3 regions of the Gracilibacillus sp. D59 genome follow, and region 2 is predicted to be linked to each of the others. Evidence: riboswitches for the same ligand, from Rfam matches in the RefSeq annotation. Region 2 holds a riboswitch; each other region holds the start of a gene.

Region 1 (7,107 bases), on a different contig from region 2:
GCAAAGTTAGTTCCGGGAATGGTAGCCATTTTAAACCAAAACCATCTCCCCGCCTGAGCTAACCATTGAAAGGTGAGGGTTTCCACATTTATAAGCCTAGTTAATAGATTTTTAGTGGCATTGACCACGCGAAACTTCCCAACAATTGCCCCTGCTTTAGGATCATTAATTAGACCTAGAGCCAACCAATAAATTGCATCTGGTTCTGGGCAATTGTCAGCATCATATACACAAATAATCTCCCCAGTTGATACATGAAAACCATTATTTAACGCCCCGGATTTCCCTTTACCCCCATTAGGAGGTTTCGTATTAATCACCTTTATAAACGCATATTTTTGAGCATACCTCTCAGCAATTTCACCAGTTTGATCATTTGAGTTATCATTAATAACGATAACCTCTAAGCATTCAGCAGGATAAGTCAGGTTACTCATTGCTTCCAAAGTATTCCCGATAACCACTTCCTCATTATGAGCAGGGATAAGAATACTTACGCGAGGAAAAGGTAATTTCATCTTCTGTAACTCTTTTTCTTCTTTTCGATATCGCATCGAATGTAAATAACCACCTTGCATGAGAAACATATGATACACAAGCATTGTCCATATTAAAAACCAAGAAAAATAAACAAAAAAGTCAGCCAATGAGTCCCCTCCTCTTGTAAACTTTCGATTTTTGGTATCTTCTCCTTGTCAAAGCTGTATAAGAAATGAATAGAATAACTGCTACTGTCCCAACACCTACCATGCACCAGGTTGCATTGACCGCAAATGTTTTTAAGTGATATCCCAAATAATGAAAAGATGTAAATAACAATTTACGGTTTATATCTCGCATTATCTTTCCGCCTTCAGATTGGATGTGTACATATTCAGCCTGAACATTATTATTCATTTGCTTTAGATCAATCCATTGTAATCCTTTTATCTGTTCTAGTTCATCCAATATTTTGTTAAACTTTTCTAAGTTTTTATCGTCAAGAGAGGGATGATAAAAGCCTGATATTATTCCGTCTCTTACAATGGAATATTCGTGTGCATTTTGTATCATTTTTTGAACTGCTCTAGGGTCATTAATATCTACATATCCAATTGTCTCAGGAAGTAATCGCATCCCTTTTAAAAATGTAGGTGATGTGATGTATGGGGCGGTGTCCATTACTTCCCAGTTCTCGTCACTTAGTTGAATTTGCCCAACATAAGTAGAAAAATACCGAGATGTTTGCGCATATCCATTTTGTGACATCGTATAGTGAGGTGCTTCAAATGCTAGTGGATATATCCCGTAATTAGCTAGTTCCTGGACTCCTCGTGTTAATTTACTTTTTATATATTCATCCTCAAACTTAAGTGAGTCAGCTAGATAATTCTCATATGCTAAAGCTGTATCAAAATCATTTTTTGTCTTTTTTATTACCTCATCATCGGGACCATGGTATATAGGCATATTATTTTCTACATCCCAAAACTCAAACCCCTCCCCCGTTTCGTCTCTAAATTGATGCGTATAACCGTGCAAAACGATATTTCCACCATTATCCTGCATATACTTTAGTGTGTTTATTAATTGAGGGAAATCTTCTAATAAATATTTCTCCTTTGTCATTGGATCGGTATGGACAGGTATTAATGCAACCATATATGGAATGTCACGTCTCTTAAGTTCTTTTGCTATCTCCATCAATTTCTTAGGATCAGCTAGCGGATCAACATCCTCTAATCGGAGATAGGCTGGGTGTTCATGAGGATGATCCAGCGCAAATACTTCATGTAATACTTCTCCTAAAAAAATAGAAAATGGCGGTTCAATCTTTGTTGTTGCATAATAATAAGTATTGTTGTTTTTAATAAATAATGGATAATCGACACCCTTCCCGTGACTACCTTTTACTAAAACTGTAGAACTAGCTGTAGCATTCGTGTTTAATATAGTATCTGGAAAAATACTAATGGACTTCTCTTCATTACTTGTAAGCGTTATTTTGGTAATTAACTGCTCTGACTCAAATTCAACAAATGAAAGCTGTTCTCCAAGCTGATCAGCATTATTCCCTAAAACAACCAATGTTCCGTTAAATTGATTGATCATACGTTTAAAATCTGTTGATAAACGTTCTTTCGTTCGCCCATAATAAAATACATGGGTGACATTCTCAAAATCTGCTGTGGTAACCTCTGAAGTATGTTTAAATTCAATAGTGGATGTAAAATGACCTAGTAGCATATCAAGTAACCTCTGATGTTCGTCTACCGTTCCACTTACAGAACTGTAAACAACCAAGACTGCTAGTTCATCTTTATTTTCAGCACTTATTTGCTGAGGGGCTATTATAATAAAAAAGCTTAGAATCATAATGGGTAGCATCCATAACATATAACGAATGATTATTACCTCCTTTCGGTATTTTCGTTCTTATTAAAGAACGGAAAAACAAAAAAATATATACTTCTTAAAGATTTTTTTCGGTTCTTCCTAACAAAAGATAATTTATAAGGACTAGAATTAGTATGAAGCCTGCCCCAATTGAAACCCACAATATATTTGTACTTGATACTTGATTTAGATAATTCTCAAACAAACTACTTTTCTCTTTTTTAGTCTTTTCTTCTATATCTGGAGTAATTACATTTCCATTTTTAATAGTATACATCTCTTGATCGACTTTTACTTTATGCTCCATTTCACTAAGGTCAATCCACTCAAGATTAGGAATCTCCTCCATCTCGCGCACTAAATCCTTTAGACCTTCTAATCCTAAAAATGGATGATAAAAACCACCAATTATCCCATCACGAACAATCGTAAATTCGTCAATACGTTTTTTTATATCTTGTATGGAAGTTGGGTCATCATAACGTATATAGCGAATTGTTTCGGGTACAAGCTTCATTCCATTTAAAAAGTCCGGGGTAGTAATATAGGGTGATTCAGTCATTATCCTCCAATCTTCATCCGTTAACTGTACTTGCCCTACATAAGTAGAGAAAAATTTCGAAATCACCTGATAGCCATTTTGACTCACTGCATAATGTGGTGCTTCAAATGCAATTGGATAAATATCATATTCCACGAGTTCTTTTATTCCTTTTTTAATACGTTCCTCAATATAGGCTGATTCATTTCTATTTTCTACCTCTGATAGGGATTGTTTTTCTATTTCTATTAATTCTCTGCTTCCCGGTTCCTCCATCACCGGCATATTTTTATCCACATCCCAAAACTCAAATCCATCCCCTGTTTGGCCATCTTGATATTGATCTGTATAACCGTGTAGCACAATACTCGCTCCACTCTTCTGCATGTCTTTCAATGTTTCCACCAAGTTTGGTGCTTCCCACAAATGATATTCTTCTTCCGTCTGTTGATTCACATATACCGGAGTAACAGATACCATATAAGGAATATTTTTATCAGTTAAAAAGTTAGCGATCGCCTCTAGTTCCTCGTGATCTGTTCTCGGATGAACATCCTCTAATCTCAGTAGTGCAGATGTTGATGGCTTATGCAAGCTATCAAAAAATGTATGTAATTCATCTGCCAAGAAATTGGATACGGGTGGAAATAGGTTAGGTGTGGCATAGTAATACGTATCCTTATTCTTTATAAGTAACGGGTAATGAACATCTTCATGGACTGATTCAACTAAGGATTCTACATCATCATTATCTGTTGAAATTTCCATTATTGGATGTGAATCTAACTTGACCGTGTTCGTTGTATCTCGTTTGATTACTACATCATTTACTATTTTGCTTTCTGTTGTGTCAATATATGAGAAATGGCTAGTAATTTGTTCGACATTATGACCAATCCCCAATATTGGACCTTTATATGAATGTAATGAATCAATTAAAGTAGACGATAATTTTTCAGACACTTGACCGTAATATATAAGATGGGTTACTCCTGACAAATCGTTTGCCTCTACTTCAGTGCTAGAGAGAAAAGTTATAGATGATGTGAAATGTCCGATGAGAAGATCTAGTAACCGTTGATGCTCATCAACTTCTCCATCTTCTGAAGAGTAAATGACCAGTACATTTATATTATCTGCAGTTGAACTTTGTACATATAGTGGGTTTGACAACAAAATAATAATGATACCTAGAAAAATGATTTTACTACACATTTGCCCGTTTGATCGCTTAATCATTTTACTCTCCCTCCTAAAACGTTTGTTATAAAGAACATATAATAAATATATAAAGAACACAAGGGTTTTATTAATATTTTTATATTTTTTTGGCAAAAAACGCAGTAATTAAACATACGATGCGGAAATTATGGGTTCCGCACCTACCTCTTGTTCTGTTCAATCGGTTTACAATTTTTGATCAGGAAACATTCGGGACAGATTTTGTAAATCTATTAAAGTTTTGTTCTTTAATTTTCTGAATAGTTTTACTTTTTCAAAAAGAATTGACGATTCTTCCACGTGATGCTATTATGATGTTTATCAATTAAATACGGTAGCTCTTATCAAGAGTGGTGGAGGGAATGGCCCTATGAAACCCGGCAACCGTCAGTTAAAGCTGATAGGTGCTAAATCCATCAAAGCTTTTATGCTTTGAAAGATGAGAGGACATTTAATAACCATCCTTTCTGTCCTCTTAATACAGAAAGGATTTTTTGTTGTGTTTGCGGCACAATAAAGGAAGGAGTGTGAAAGAATGATTCGAATTCAAAATTTGTCGAAACTGTATCAAACAAAAAAGCAAGAAGTTCAAGCTGTCGATAATGTCTCACTTAATATAGAAAAAGGCGAAATTTTCGGTGTAATTGGATATAGTGGTGCTGGTAAAAGTACATTTGTCCGTTTGATCAACAGATTAGAGGAACCAACAGATGGTTCTGTGGTTATCCATGATAAAGACATCACGAAAATGGCTGGGCATCAGTTACGAAAAAAGCGTCAAAAAATTGGCATGATTTTTCAACATTTTAACTTATTATGGTCTAGAACTGTTTTTGAAAATATCGCTTTCCCATTGGAAATTGCTGGTGTATCAAAGACAAAACGAAAAGAAAAAGTGTTGGAATTAATCAATCTCGTTGGCCTTTCTGGTAAAGAAAATGCTTATCCTTCACAATTAAGTGGTGGTCAAAAGCAGCGTGTCGGAATAGCGAGAGCATTGGCGAATGACCCTGAAGTATTATTGTGCGATGAAGCAACTTCTGCACTTGATCCCGAAACAACTGATGATATTTTAGATTTGCTGGTTTCTATTAATAACAAATTAGGGCTGACCATCATTTTGATTACACATGAAATGCATGTCATCCAGAAGATTTGTCATCGCGTTGCCGTGATGGAAAATGGAAAAGTGGTAGAAACAGGCGATGTTCTGAATGTTTTCGTCAAACCACAATCCAAGACAACCAAGCGCTTTGTACAGCAGCTTAATCCTTTAGAACATGATAAGGAAAAATTGACAGAGTTTATTAATGATCGGGAAGACAGTGAAGTAATAAAACTGCACTTTATTGGAAACAGTGCTAAGCGAGCGCTTATCAGTGAGGTAGCCAAAACATTTAATGTAGAGGTTAATATACTGCAAGGTTCTATTGCACCTACACAGGAAGGTGCTTACGGTACGTTATTTATTGAAATTAACGGTGAAAAAGAAATCTTAAAGGAAACTATCGAATTTATGAAAAACACCGGTGTAGAAGTTGAGGTGTTAAAGCATGCTTAAGGAATTATTCCCTAATGTAATACTGGAGGATTTGTGGTTAGCCACGCAAGAAACATTTTATATGACGAGCATTGCGATACTCGGTACTTTAATTTTTGGTATTTTACTTGGATTATTATTATTTCTAACAGATTCAGGGAACTTATGGCAAAATCGCTTTATTAATTTCATTACAGCAACGATCGTAAACGTATTTCGTGCCATTCCTTTTATCATATTGATTCTATTACTCTTTCCTTTTACCGATTTCTTAATCGGAACGATCAGAGGATGGAAAGCTGCATTACCAGCATTAATAGTCGGAGCTGCACCATTCTATGCCCGTCTGGTTGAAATTGGCTTGAAGGAAGTTGATAAAGGGGTTATCGAAGCAGCCAAATCAATGGGTGCCAAAACACATACGATTATTTTGAAAGTATTGTTACCCGAGTCGATGCCCGCTCTTATTTCTGGTTTAACAGTAACAGCAATTGCTTTAATAGGTTATACGGCAATGGCTGGTGTTATTGGTGCAGGTGGGCTTGGAAACTTAGCATACTTACAAGGTTTCCAACGCTGGAATTTTGATGTCGTGTTAGCTTGTACGATTTTAATTATTATTATTGTGTTTATTTTTCAAATTATTGGGGATTTACTATCCAAATCGATAGATAAAAGATAAAGTGAGACTTATCAGGGTGTTAGCATCCGTTATCCCCACTTAGCTTCTTTGATTTACTTGTGGGGTTTTACGGACGATTAGCACCGTGCTAAATATAAAAAATTAAGAAGGGATGATCTATTGTGAAAAAATTACTTACATTATTATTTGCTACATTACTTTTATTCGCGTTAGCTGCTTGTGGAACAGCAAATGAGGAGGATAAAGCTGCTGACAGTAACAACGCTGGAGAAACAGAGGAAACTGAACAAGGTAATGAGGAAAAGGAAGTAACAGAACTTGTTGTTGGAGCTACAAGTACACCACACGCTGAAGTACTTGAAAAAGCAAAACCGATTTTAAAAGAAAAAGGAATTGAACTTAAAATTGAAATATACCAAGAGTATGTATTCCCAAATGAAGACTTGGCAAGCGGAACTCTTGATGCAAACTATTTCCAACACATTCCTTATTTAGAGTCACAGATGGCAGAAAAAGGTTTTGATTTTGTAAACATCGGTGGTATTCACATCGAACCGATGGGAATCTATTCTCAAAATATTAAAAGTATTGATGATATCAAAGAAGGAACAGTTGTCATCATGAGTAACTCTGTTGCTGACCATGGTCGTGTTCTTTCACTGCTTGAAAGAGAAGGACTTATTAAAATTGCTGAAGATGTTGAAGCCGTTGATGCAACTGTCAAAGACATAGTGGAAAACCCATTAAACCTAGAATTTGATACTGATATCGACGCAGGCTTCCTTC
Region 2 (7,107 bases):
TGGTTTGTGTCATGCGTTTGAACCCCTTTGTAATCCTTTAATTAAAACTTCAGCTACTTCTGGTCTTGAAAATTGCCGTGGTAATGCTTCACCATTGCGAAGCTTTTCTCTTACTTTTGTTCCACTTAAATGGACATGTTCTGATTTATCATGCGGACATGTCTTTTGTGTGGCCATGTTCTCGCATTTTTGACAAAAGAAAGCATGCTCGAATTTAAATATTTGAATGCCAAGCTCTGCTTCATATTGTGAAATTAATTCCTGCGCTTCATACGTACCATAATAATCACCGACACCTGCATGATCACGACCGACTATGAAATGAGTACAGCCATAATTCTTACGGACGATAGCGTGTAAAATGGCTTCACGTGGACCTGCATAACGCATTGCTGCAGGATAAATAACAAGACGTGTTCGATCTTTCGGATAATAATGTTTTAAAATGACCTGATAGCTTTCCATCCGAATATCTGCTGGGATATCATCGGATTTCGTTTCACCTACTAAAGGATTCAGTAAAAGACCGTCAACAGATTCTAGTGCGGATTTTTGAATATACTCATGAGCACGATGGACAGGGTTTCTTGTTTGAAAACCAACTACCGTTTTCCAGCCTAAATCTTGAAAAAGCTGTCTCGTTTCTGAAGGATCCAGATGGAAGTCTTTAAATTGATCGTGTGTTGGACGGTTTAATAAGTTAATAGGTCCAGCTAAATAGACATTTCCCTTTTCATACAGCTTTTTGACTCCAGGATGGGCATCTTCCGTTGTACCATAAACAAATTGTGCTTCTTTCTCTTTGTCATAGCTGTACTTTTCCTCTAAATCTAGTGTCCCATAAAGAATACCATCTTCGCCGTAGAGTGCGATCTTTTCACCAATATCTAAGTTGTCTGCTTCCGCTTCTGTAACGGCTAATGTAATAGGAATACTCCAAACCGTACCATCTGCCAGATGTAAATTTTCGACTACTTCTAGATAGTCTTTTTCACCGAGGAAACCGGTGAGAGGGCTAAATCCACCGATGCCAATCAGCTCCAGGTCTGAAATAGTCCATGCATTGATTGTTAATGTTTTAAAAGCTTCCGCCTCTTTTAATAATTTTTCTCGTTCTGCACCATGTATTTCACGATTGATTAAAGTGCCTCCATGAGCTTCGATCGTTTCTTTTATTTGTTCTGTTGTCGCTACCATTATAAAACTCCTTTCGTGTCACGATGGAAATTTTGCCCGTCATACACTTCATCTACATAACCTTTACGGACGACAAAATCTCCAAAATGTTCTTTATCTAAACGATTGTTCGCATAGTCATTAAAAATTTCTTTCAAGGTTGCTAGAATCTCTTCTTCTCCAATATTTTCTCGGTAAAGCTGATTTAATCGGTCACCAATAAAACTTCCACCAAGATATAGATTGTATTTCCCAGGAGCTTTTCCAATAAAGGCGATCTCAGCTAAAGCTGGACGTGAACAACCGTTTGGACATCCTGACATCCGGATCACTATCTCTTCGTCCTTTATACCTTCCGCTGCTAAGAGACCTTCAATTTTATCGATAAGTGAAGGTAAATAACGTTCAGATTCGGCCATTGCTAAACCACAAGTAGGCATTGCTACACAAGCAATTGAATTTCGACGTAAACCGGAATATTGTTTCCCTTCTGTAATCCCATACATGTCGAGGATTTCGTTAATTTTTTTCTTTTTCTGTGCTGTAACATTAGCGATGACTAGATTCTGGTTGGGAGTTAAGCGGAAATCACCAGTATGAATATTGGCAATCTCCCGAAGAGCTGTCATCAACTTATATTCATCAGCATCTTTTACTCTACCATTTTCAACAAAAAGGGTTAGATGCCATCTGTTGCTTCCTTTGATCCAGCCATATCTGTCACCATTATGATCAAAATGATAGTCCTTCGCTTCCTCAAGTTCCCAACTGAGACGATCAGTAAGCTCTTGTTTCAACCAGTCAAGGCCATGGCGATCGATCGTATATTTAAATCTAGCATTCTTGCGATCAGATCGATTGCCATAATCTCGTTGAATCGTCACGATCTTTTCGGCAACATCTATCACATCTTGTTTATCACAATAGCCAATAATTTTTCCAAGTTGTGGATAGGTATTCGTATTACCATGTGTCGAGCCCATACCACCGCCAACTACGACATTAAAGCCTTTGACTTGATTGTCTTGCACAATCGCAATGAATCCGAGATCTTGAGAAAAAACATCTACATCATTAGAAGGTGGTGCCGCAATTCCAATTTTAAATTTTCTTGGTAAATACGTTTTGCCATAAATCGGCTCTTCTTCCTCTTTAGAATCAATAATTTTCTCCTGATCTAACCATATTTCATGATAGGCACCTGTTTTGGGTGAAAGGTGATCACTAATTTTTTTGGCCCAATCTTGAATTTCTTGATGAATGTCAGATTGATATGGGTTAGGATTACACATGACGTTACGATTGACATCTCCACATGCAGCTATCGTTGTCATTAATGCTTCATTGATTGTTTTAATCGTATCTTTCAAGTTCCATTTTAATATTCCATGTAGTTGAAAAGCTTGGCGTGTAGTTAATTTAATCGTCTGATCACCATATTTTTGTGCCAGGTCATCCACAGCAAGCCATTGTTTTGGTGTTGCGACACCTCCAGGAATGGCGACGCGAAGCATAAATTGATAGGCAGGCTCTAGCTTTTGTCTTCTTCGTTCATCGCGGATGTCACGGTCATCCTGCTGATAACTTCCATGGAATTTCAGCAGTTTTGTATCATCATCTGATATCGATGCGGTAATCGGGTCTTGTAGCCCTTCCTGAATCGTTCCTCGTAAAAAACGGCTTTCCTCTTTTAGCTTTTCCATCGGGTCTAGTTTATTTGGATCGTTTACCATTTTTGTTCCCCCTTAATACACATCACGTTGATATCTCTTTTCCTGTTTTAATTTATTGATATACTCTATTGCGGCCTCTTTGCTAAGTTTGCCTTCTTGACTAATGATCGTGATTAAAGCTTCGTGAACATCCTTTGCCATCCGTTTTTCATCACCACAAACATAAAGGTGTGCACCAGCTTCGATCCATTCGAATAGTTCTTTAGCTCTTTCTTGCATGCGATGCTGCACATACACCTTTTGTTCACTATCTCTAGAGAAAGCAACATCCATTTTGGCTAAGTATCCTTGCTTTAACCAATTTTGCCAATCAACTTGATACAAAAAGTCAGTGCGGAAATGCTGGTCACCAAAGAAGAGCCATGTTTTTCCTTTTAATTCAAGTTCTTCGCGTTCTTCGATATAGCCTCTAAACGGAGCTACACCAGTTCCGGGTCCAATCATGATGACTGGTGTTTCTTCATCAAATGGAAATTTGAAGTTCGGATTTTTGTGTACATAGGCATTGATCTGATCACCTGGTTTAATTCTATCAGCAATTTCTCCTGTGCATACGCCACTTCGATCACGACCATGTGTATGATATCTTACAGTTGCCAGCGTTAAATGAACCTCATCAGGATTTGCTTGATAGCTGCTGGAAATCGAGTATTGTCTGGCCGGTATTTTTCTTAATACGTGCATAATTGATGTTGGATCCAGTTGTTTTGGCGGATAGTCGATAATCAAATCTAATAGGTCTCGACCATCGATATATGCTTTTACTTTGTCAGCATCAGTTACTAATTCATGGAGTTTTTTATTATCGAAATAAGTGGTTGCCTTTTCCAGTAAGCCTTTTGTTAGCCGCGTGATTTCGAATATGGAAGTTAACGCTTCCTGGACAGATCGAATTTCACCTTGTTTATTAATTGGTATCGTTTGTTCTGGATTCCATTTAAGTTCTTCGATAATCGCTTGGACTAAGGCAGGATCATTTTTCGGATAAATAGCTAAACAATCTCCAGGTTCATAACTGAGATTAGATCCCTCCAATGAGATTTCAATATGCCTTGTTTCTTTATTAGATCCTTTGCCGCTCAGAATAATATTATCTAATACTTCTGCGGTATAAGGATTGCTCTTAGAATAAATTGGCTGTTCTGCAGGAGTTGGACTGGTGACTGATGTATTCGCAGTATTTCCAGCATCTTTTTTCAAAATGGCAAGTACCTCTGTTATCCATTCTTCAGCAAGCTCTTCATAATCAACGTCACAGTCAATACGAGGGTGTATTCTGGTAGCACCCAATTCTTCCAAACGTTTATCAAAATCCTTACCGGTTTGACAGAAGTGTTCATAGGACTCATCACCAAGTGACAAAACGGAAAAGTTAACATTTTCAAGTTTTGGTGCTTTTCGACTGTGTAAGAATTCATGAAATTGAATGGCATTGTCAGGTGGATCACCTTCACCATGGGTCGCTGTGATAATAAGTAAATCCTCTACTTCTTTTAGTTTTTTAGGCTTGAAATCATCCATGCTTGAAATGGTTACGTCTCTCTGTAAATCCTTTAGTTGCTTGGAAAGTTGTTCCGCCAGTTCCTGACTATTTCCTGTCTCGGATCCGTATAAAATAGTTACGGTTCGGGTTGCTAATTTTTCTGGTGCTGCTGGTTCAGTTGTTGTAATGTTTTGCGATGATTGGGAAGCGGCTAAATAACCAGCAAGCCAATTTTTTTGTGCATCTGTCAATGTTGGTAAAATTTGATTTAATATTTCCGTCTGCTTTTCATCAAACGGACTGTTTACCACTTGTAATGTCAACGTATTCACCTCTTTTAATTATTCCGATAGATTTACTTGTGTTTGACAATAAAAAAATGATTACTTTGTTGATTGTGGGGTAGCGTGTAATCCGCATTCCGTTTTTTGAAAGTTTGCCCATCTTCCTGAACGTTCGTCATTAGCATCTGAAGCTTTCGTCGTACACGGAATACAACCAATGCTGGGATAGTTTTGATCATGCAGCTTGTTATAAGGTAATTGCTGTTGCTCAATATATTCCCAAACATCATCCCATGACCAATAAATTAATGGACAAATTTTAATCGATTGGAAACGGTCATCCTTGTTAATAAAGTTGGTGTTGGCTCTTGTTGGAGATTGTGCTCTTCTTAATCCCGAAATCCAGGCCGTTGCTCCACTGAGTGCATCTTCTAATGGTTTTACTTTTCTAATATAACAGCATTGATCAGGATCTCTGCTCCATAATGCTGATCCATATTGTTCTCGTTGTTCATCAACAGTGAGGGAAGGCTGCTGCATGACGATATCTAATGAAGGATAACGTTCCTTGACTTCATCAATTAGGTCATATGTTTCTTGAAAGTGCAAGCCAGTGTCTAAAAATACTAATCTCGCATCTGGTTGGACAGATGCAATCAGGTCAATTAAAACCATACTTTCTGCTCCGAAACTACAAGCATAGACTAAAGATTTACCATACGTTTGATAAGCCCATTCTAGGATTTTCAAAGCTCCTTTAGTTGGGTCTTGTTGGTCAGGAGTCTCCTTGTTCAACGGGCTGTCATAAAAATTTTCATAAGTCAGCATTTGTTGCTTCCTCCTCATTAAAAAACCTTCCTATCAGTTTGATAAGAAGGTAAGCAATGTGTTATCATTCCTTCTTATCTTTCGGTACAGCTTATGCTGTCCCGCAGGATTTGGCACAGTGTTACTCTAACTAACCTGTTGCCGAGGATTCACAGGGCCTGCCCCTCCACCTCTCTGGATAAGAATTCCATTATGTTCGGTTACTACCATAGTATACATATAGAATGGAAAAGTCAATGGTTTTTTGTAAAAAATGTAAAAAATAATACCAAGTAACTAGGTTTGTTACTCGGTATGGGCATTATTACTGTTGTAATATATCTTCCACTTTCGCAATGGTTTCTTTAGAGAGAGTGACGCCAGAGGCTTTAGCATTTTCTTCAATTTGTTCGGGTTTACTTGCACCAATAAGGGCACTAGATACATTGTCTTGACGTAAGATCCAGGCGATTGCTAATTGCGCTAATGACAAGTTTTCGTTAGCAGCAATCCCTTTTAATGCGTCGACACGTTCTAAGTTTTCCTCTGTCAACACACGTGATAAGTCCAAGTTTTTTTGAGCAGCACGACTATCTTCAGGAATGGCTTCTCCTTTTTTATATTTTCCTGTAAGTACACCTTGGGCAAGAGGGGAGAAGACAACCTGTCCAATGCCGTGCTTCTCGCTGACAGGGATGACTTCTTTCTCGATATAGCGTTGAAGCATACTGTAATTTGGCTGGTTGACAACAATGCGATCTAACAACTTTTTGTCAGCAAGGTGAACGGCTTCTGTCATTTGCTCGGCTGTCCATTCACTGACACCGATGTATAACACTTTTCCTTGACGTACAAGGTCATCCAATGCACGCAACGTTTCCTCTAATGGTGTATCCGGATGGTAACGGTGGCAATAATAAATATCGACGTAATCGAGTCCTAACCGCTGCAAACTGGCATCGCACTGCTCCATAATATGTTTGCGGGAAAGACCTTGATCATTAGGGCCATCACCCATTTTTCCGAATACCTTTGTAGCAAGAACATAGGAGCTGCGTGGGTACTTTCTCAATGCTTTACCTACAATTTTTTCTGCTTCTCCACGCATATAGACATTTGCTGTATCAAAAAAGTTAATCCCGAGGTCATAAGCTTTATCAATAGAAGCTTCGGCATTTCGTTCCTCGACATAGCCACCATATGTAAGCCAGCTACCTAAACTAATTTCGCTTACTTTCAGACCGGTTTTTCCTAATTGACGATATTGCACTGTATACAACCTCCTATTATTAAGCGTTTACACTATTATAAAAGAATGATAGAAAAGAAGCGAATGATCTGTTTTTAGAAGGGGCACGATTTGGAGTACACGACATACTTTTAGGCGGTAAAACTATCATTAGAAAGTGCTAAACAGTGGGGATTATTAACAGTTGTAGTTTTTGTTGAGAGGGCAAATATTATGCTCCTGGGAAGTGTGAACCCGCCTTCCTTGGAAATACTGCTGTTCCTAGGATAAGAACGCCTCTTCCTTGGATATTAATATCCAAGGAGAAGCACCTTTCCATACGATTTAAAACGTATGATCTAGTTTTGAATATATTTGTCAAAAATTTCGCTGAAG
Region 3 (7,107 bases), 240 kb from region 2:
CTTGGAAGCCCACGTTACTTCGCAGTTTATATTTTTTTACTATTTTTTTCTTTAAAAGGCTGTCTCCCTAGTTCAACTGAATTACTACAAAATCGGTGAAATCAATCTTGAAATTGACTCTTTGAAACGAATCCATACTGAACGTTGTTGGTATAACGAATATGTAAGTGTTGTTACATGTTCCATATCTTTTTCGAATTCATCAACCAGCATTTCTGCCAATGTTTCATTATATAAAAAGGCATTTATTTCAAAGTTCAAGCGAAAACTGCGGACATCAATATTTGCTGTTCCTATTGACGCTATTTTACTATCTACTACTATCATTTTAGCATGTAGGAAACCTTTTTGATAAATATAAACGGTTGCCCCCGCTTTTAACATTTCACCGATATACGAATAAGTTGCCCAATAGACAAAAGGATGGTCTGGCTTATTCGGAATCATAATACGGACATCTACTCCTGATAGACAGGCAATCTTCAATGCATCTAACAGACTTTCATCCGGAATAAAATAAGGTGTTTGAATAAAGATATAATCTTTTGCTGACATGATCATTTTAATGTAGCCATTTTTTATCTGTTCCCATTCAGAATCCGGACCGCTTGAAACAATTTGCATACCGATATTCCCAGCGGGAACAGGTGTATAATAACGCTCATCATATTCAATATCATGGCGGGACGCCTGGTTCCAATCCAGGATAAATCGAGTTTGCAAATGTTCTACAGCACTACCCGAGATGCGCAGATGGGTATCACGCCAATAACCGAATCGCTTGTCTTCCCCCAGATATTCATCTCCAATATTAAAACCACCGATATAGCCGATTTCCCCATCAATAATCACAAGCTTGCGGTGGTTACGGTGGTTAATTTTAAAATTGACCTTCGGAATTAACGGTGGGAAAAATCCTTCGACTTCTGCCCCGGCATGACGCATTTTTCGAACCATCTTCCTGCTTAACGTCCGGGATCCTAAATCGTCATATAAAAAACGAACTTCAACCCCTTCTTTTGCCTTTTTAATCAAAGCGTCCGCTAAACGTGTACCGAGGTGATCAGACCTTACTATATAATACAATAGGTGAATATGATCTGTAGCATTTTCGATATCTTCTAACAAAGAGTTGAATTTTCGATTTCCATCCGTAAATACGTTGACATCATTATCCTGTGAAAAGATCGCATCATTATTTCGTAAATGCAAATAGAATAGATCCTTATATTGATACATCCTAGGATCTTTGACAAAGAAGTCGCCATTTTCAATATCACGCAATTGATGCTGTACTGCCGTTTTGACACCTAATTTGCTTTTAGTATCCCAAGTGAAAATTGTTTTGTTACTTAGTTTTCTACCAAAGATAAGATATAAAATAAATCCAAAAATCGGAATGAATGTCAATACCATAATCCATGCCCATGTAGAAGTGGGATTTTTACGCTCTAAAAAGATAATGGTTAAAGATAAAAGAATATTAAAAATTAAGATAAAACTTATGATAAGTTGCGTAAATTCCATACGAACCCCTCCCTTCTGACTACCTCTATACTCTTAATATAGCATAATTATGACTAAGCTAATAGCAATCGCTATCAGCTTAGTCGATCGTGATTGAGTCATTATCTTGTTCGGTTTTAGGACCTCTAATTTCTAACACACCATTTTGGAAGCTTGCTTTTGCTGTTCGTTTATCAACAGCATATGGCAATGTTATCGTTCGCTGATTACGATGCTGCCTTCTTTCCTTATGATAGTAATGATACGAATCATCATACTGTTCGGTTTCCTCCTGGTGATTGACCATTACTGTAATTTGATTCCCTACTATTCGCAGTTGTATTTGTTCTTTTTTAATACCTGGTAAATCAACACGGACGATCCAGTCCTTCTCTGTTTCTGCAACATCAGCAGGGATTTGTTTTGGTACTTTTGCTTGTTCAAAAAAGCTATCAATCGTTTCCATGACATTTCGTGTTGGTTTTTCATAAAGAAAGGCATCTAATTTTTTCACCAAATCCTCTCCCCATTCTGGCATTCCGCCTTTTTGTGGCATTTGAATCACTCCTTTCAATGACTTCCATCAACAAGGAATTTCTTTATCCTGTATCTACAGTGGTAGAAACGGGATTAAAATCCTCCAATTCATTTTATGCATTTAGGCTATAAATGATCCTGAAGTTAATTTTTATTAATATTCTGATTTTTTATTGACGGTTTCCAGAATATAACTTATAATAAGGACTATTCAATTGAATATGTAATAACTCTTATTTAGAGAGGCAGAGGGAATAGGCCCTATGAAGCCCGGCAACCATCAGTTTGAACATCAAATTGAAATGGTGCTAAATCCTACAGGTTTTACCTGAAAGATAAGAGGAGGACAGCTAATATTTTCAACCTCTTCTTACTTTCGTAAAGAAGAGGTTTTTCTAATTTTTAAGGAGGGTACATAATGACAAATTCGTTCCAATTTCCAGGTAGTGAAACAAATCTATTACACGGTGGACAACAAGTAGACCCTGCAACAAATGCTCGTGCCGTTCCGATCTATCAAACAACTTCTTACGTATTTAATGATACCGAGCACGCACAAAACTTATTTGCTTTAGCAGAAATGGGTAATATTTATTCTCGTATTATGAATCCAACTGTTGACGCATTTGAACAACGCATTGCCTTATTAGAAGATGGAGTAGTTGCTGTCGGTACTGCATCTGGTGCATCTGCTATCACATTAGCTATTTTAAACCTCGCCAATGCCGGTGATGAAATTATTGCCGACAGTAACTTATATGGTGGTACTTTCAATTTATTTAATAAAACATTGCCGAAATATGGTATTGATGTGAAATTTGTAGATGGAACAGATCCAGAAAATTTCAGAGCTGCCATTACCCCAAAAACGAAAGCGGTTTTTGGTGAAGTGATTACAAATCCTAGTCTAAATGTGTTTGATATTGAAGCTGTTGCTGATATCGCTCACGAACAAGGTGTACCATTAATTATTGATAATACCTTCGCAACTCCATATGTATGTAAACCGATTAGCTGGGGTGCTGACATCGTTGTGCACTCCGCAACGAAATGGATTGGTGGTCATGGTACCTCGATTGGGGGAATTGTCGTAGATAGTGGTAGATTTAATTGGAATAGCGAACGATTCCCTGGATTTACTGAGCCAGATGAGACTTATCATGGTATACGATTTGGAATTGATATTGGACCACCTGCATTCGCTATTAAATTACGTGTGCAACTACTACGTGATATCGGTCCATCATTAAGTCCGCAAAATGCATTTTATTTCTTACAAGGACTAGAGACGTTGCATTTACGCATTGAACGTCATGGTGAAAACACAAAAGCCGTTGCTAATTACCTAGAAAACCATCCACAAGTAGAATGGGTTTCTTATCCAGGACTTGAACATCATCCTTCTCACCAATTAGCAAAAAAATATTTGTGTAACCATTTTGGCTTTATTATCGTCTTTGGTATAAAGGGTGGAAAAGAATCTGGTCGTCAGGTGATAGATAATGTTCATTTATGGTCCCATGTGGCTAATGTGGGAGATGCAAAATCATTAATTATTCACCCTGCATCTACTACACACCAGCAGTTGAATGAAGAAGAATTAAAAGCTTCCGGTGTTAAAGAGGAATTGATTCGTTTGTCTGTCGGGATCGAAACTGCAGATGATATTATTGCAGACCTTGATCAAGCGATCGCGAAAGCAACTAACAGTGAACCAACTGTCAAACCCGATAGTGAAAAAGCAATTGCATGGGCACTTTCGTCTCCTCTTGCTCGTGAAAATGGAGAAATTCGTCCAAAAACAATTGCAGTAGCAGGTGATATCGAAGGTTCAGAAGCACTAAGTAAACTGAAAAAATTAGGTTATCAAATAACTCCAGCAGCTGCTGCAGAAGGTGAGATTGATATTTTATTCGTCACTGACAGTAAGGAAGCAGCAAATGCTTATACTGATAAAGCAAAAATTGTCTGGTTTGCCAAAGAGCAAACAGACCCTACAACTAAAGAAAAGGCGGAAGCAAATGGACAAATTGTTGTGGAACATAAATGTCCGTTCCAGGAAGCAGATCGCTTACGCCGTGGAGAATAACATTTCTCCCTGACTATCGTTATTTATCTCCCCAAGATAAATATATATACATAAGACCGCAGACCTTGTTATTGGTTTGCGGTCTTATTACTGTGTTTACAGCACATTTTCCTATTTACCATAATTTCTTTGTTGTGATACAATACATATCATTATACAAAACAAGCATTTTCATCCATAGAATTGCATAACCTTTAACACATGTTAATAAGAAAAAAATAAGGATAACCCACCCGGTCCTTATACGCACTAGATACAAACTGCGAAGTAATGAATATTTAAAATTGCTTCCTTCTATCTTAGTTTTTGATGAGTGCAAGCATACGCTACGGCAAGATACCTCGCTTTCCACGGGCACGGCCTCAGTCTCCTCAGAAACAAAGGGCGTTTTCTTGCGGGGTCTTCGGACACGTGCTGGTCCCGTAGGAGTCTCCGTATCTTGCCTCCGCTCTGCGTAGTGTGCTGATTTTTGAAAGAGGTAATACACGGGAATTAGTTTCCGAGTACTCCCACTTTAAAAAGATAGAATTATGTTATTAGTGGAGGCAGAATACGGAGACTCCTATGGGAACAGCACGAGCTGAAGATCCACTTGGTAAAGCGGTCTTCTTTACCAAGTTAGCTGAAGCCGTGCCCATGGAAAGCGCAGTATTCTGCCGGAGCGTTGCCATGGCACTCCCTTCAAGAAAGATTGGGAGAAAGCAAGTCCATGAAAAGTTATTGCGCAGTTTATGTTTTATGTGTTGTACCTTAAATATTCTATTGTGTTATCAAATTCAAAAGACGGGTATAATCAAGTAAGAGACTTTTTATTGTAGGTGTTGGTGATGAGCAAAAAGGTGTTCATTTTTATTATAGTATTTGTCCTCGTTGCTGGAATCGCTATTTTTCTATTGTTTTTCCAATCAGATAATAAAGAAAAAACAACTGATTCTACCTCTCAACCTAGCGAAGAAGTAACTGAAGAGACAGAAGAAGAAACAAATGAAGAAAACGAACAAGAATCCATTACACAAAGCGTGCGAAACGCTGTAAAGGAAGCACTCAACTTTTTTCAAAAGGATACACACATTGTCGCAATTGGTGATTCCTTAACCCAGGGAGTTGGCGATGAAACAGGCAATGGCGGCTATATTGGGATTTTAGATAAACGGTTGGACGAAAAAAACATAAACGTGACATTTGATAACTTTGGTAAACGTGGAAATCGCACAGATCACTTATTAAAGAGGTTAAAGAAAAATCCTGAGATTAATGAATCCTTAAAAAAAGCAGATCTGGTACTCATTACAATTGGCGCAAATGATATTATGCAAATTATGAAGGATAATTTTATGAATCTGAGAGAAGAACCTTTTATCGAAGGACGTGGGCCTTACGGTGAGCGGTTATCACAAATAATGGATCACATTATTGGTGTTCAACCAGAAGCAGAGATTTATCTGTTAGGCTTTTTCAACCCTTTTGAGAAGTATTTTGGTGATATTGAGGCATTAAATCAGATTTTGACTCGTTGGAATAATGAAAGCTTACAAGTTACGAATCAGTATGAACAGGTTCATTATATTCCGATGCAGGACATCTATCAGTATGAAACAGAGAAGGTCTTTTCTGATGATAATTTTCACCCAAATCACAAGGGGTACCAATTAATGGCAGAACGTGTTATTACTTATTTAGAGAATGGTTTACAAGAAGTTCAAAATTAAAGGATGACAATAATGGAAGAGAAAAAAATAACGAATTGGAAAAAACTATTTGTTACATTAGCTACAATTAATATTCTTCTTATTGTCGGGATTGTACTATTCCTATTTTGGCCAGTACCCGGTGCAGAACCACCAGAAAAGGTATTTCTTGAGGATAAATCGGGGGCGGAATTTACGATCCGCTCAAGTAAAGATAACTTGAATGAGCTAGTCAATGCTTATATTGAAAAATTACCGAAACTAGGTAATATTCAATATTCACTCCGGTTAGATGATGAAGTCCACTTGATGGGGACTGTTGAAGCTTTTTCAACAGAAGTACCGGTGAACATATCATTTGAGCCGATCGTACAAGAAAATGGTGATATCATTCTTCAGTCAACCGGGATGTCCTTAGGATTACTACGACTACCACAGGATCGTATTTTGCAATATGTTAGCAGTCGTGTGGAAACGCCTGAATGGATTACAATCAATCCAAAAGAAGAACATATTTATATCGCCTTAACTCAAATGGAATTAAAAAGTAATTTCCATATTAGAGCACAGCAAATTGATTTACTAAATGATAATATTTCTTTCCGTATTAAAGTGCCAAATGACACTTTAGGGTTATAAATGGCTGGGCTAGGCATACAAGTCTGGCCATTTTATTGTTCATTTTCGATTAATCCGTTTTGGTAAGCATAGACAGCAGCTTGGGTGCGGTCTTGCACTTCGAGCTTGCTTAAAATATTGCTGACATGGACTTTCGTGGTTTTTAATGCAATAAAAAGTTCATCTGCAATTTCCTGGTTGGTTTTTCCTTGAGCAATTAATAATAGGATTTCCATCTCCCGATTTGTTAAACTGTCATGTAAGTTCTTCGAATTTCGTCCACTGAATTTTGCCATCATTTTAGCTGTCACTTCTTTTTCCAGAACTGATTCACCTGCATAGGTGTCGCGAATTGCTTTGGCAATCACATATGCCTTCGAAGTTTTTAATAAATAGCTTGTTGCGCCAGCTTCTAATGCAGGGTAGACTTTATCATCGTCAATAAAACTAGTAACAATTAAAATCTTCGCTTCTGGCCATTTATTGATGATCTGGCGTGTTGCTTCGATACCATCCATCCCATCCATGACTAAGTCCATTAAAATTACATCTGGTTTATGTTCCAGAGCTAGTTCCACTGCTTTTTGTCCATTATCCGCTTCTGCAATAACATCGATATCTTCCTGCGTTGTCAAATAAGCACTCACACCGATTCGCACCATCTCATGG

Evidence for each region. A riboswitch is a leader RNA that binds a small molecule or an ion and turns the genes downstream of it on or off. The one in region 2 is predicted to bind S-adenosylmethionine.
Region 1: another riboswitch for S-adenosylmethionine. It lies ahead of ACTWP4_RS19815 (methionine ABC transporter ATP-binding protein); the one in region 2 lies ahead of ACTWP4_RS05245 (phosphoadenylyl-sulfate reductase).
Region 3: another riboswitch for S-adenosylmethionine. It lies ahead of ACTWP4_RS06180 (aminotransferase class V-fold PLP-dependent enzyme); the one in region 2 lies ahead of ACTWP4_RS05245 (phosphoadenylyl-sulfate reductase).

The regions. Positions count from the first base shown of each region.
Region 1 covers NZ_JBQQCK010000015.1:57,401-64,507, forward strand. The annotation lists gene ACTWP4_RS19800 (glycosyltransferase family 2 protein) at 1-647, opposite strand, end outside; gene ACTWP4_RS19805 (DUF2334 domain-containing protein) at 640-2,355, opposite strand; gene ACTWP4_RS19810 (DUF2334 domain-containing protein) at 2,453-4,156, opposite strand; SAM riboswitch class I at 4,477-4,584, shown strand; gene ACTWP4_RS19815 (methionine ABC transporter ATP-binding protein) at 4,674-5,699, shown strand; gene ACTWP4_RS19820 (methionine ABC transporter permease) at 5,692-6,360, shown strand; gene ACTWP4_RS19825 (MetQ/NlpA family ABC transporter substrate-binding protein) at 6,483-7,107, shown strand, end outside.
Region 2 covers NZ_JBQQCK010000002.1:420,384-427,490, forward strand. The annotation lists gene cysC (adenylyl-sulfate kinase) at 1-13, opposite strand, end outside; gene sat (sulfate adenylyltransferase) at 10-1,197, opposite strand; gene cysI (assimilatory sulfite reductase (NADPH) hemoprotein subunit) at 1,197-2,909, opposite strand; gene ACTWP4_RS05240 (assimilatory sulfite reductase (NADPH) flavoprotein subunit) at 2,922-4,715, opposite strand; gene ACTWP4_RS05245 (phosphoadenylyl-sulfate reductase) at 4,776-5,504, opposite strand; SAM riboswitch class I at 5,576-5,689, opposite strand; gene ACTWP4_RS05250 (aldo/keto reductase family protein) at 5,809-6,753, opposite strand; gene ACTWP4_RS05255 (PH domain-containing protein) at 7,071-7,107, opposite strand, start outside.
Region 3 covers NZ_JBQQCK010000002.1:657,780-664,886, reverse strand. The annotation lists gene cls (cardiolipin synthase) at 85-1,527, opposite strand; gene ACTWP4_RS06185 (Hsp20/alpha crystallin family protein) at 1,607-2,062, opposite strand; SAM riboswitch class I at 2,274-2,385, shown strand; gene ACTWP4_RS06180 (aminotransferase class V-fold PLP-dependent enzyme) at 2,462-4,132, shown strand; gene ACTWP4_RS06175 (SGNH/GDSL hydrolase family protein) at 4,960-5,841, shown strand; gene ACTWP4_RS06170 (YpmS family protein) at 5,854-6,459, shown strand; gene ACTWP4_RS06165 (response regulator) at 6,492-7,107, opposite strand, start outside.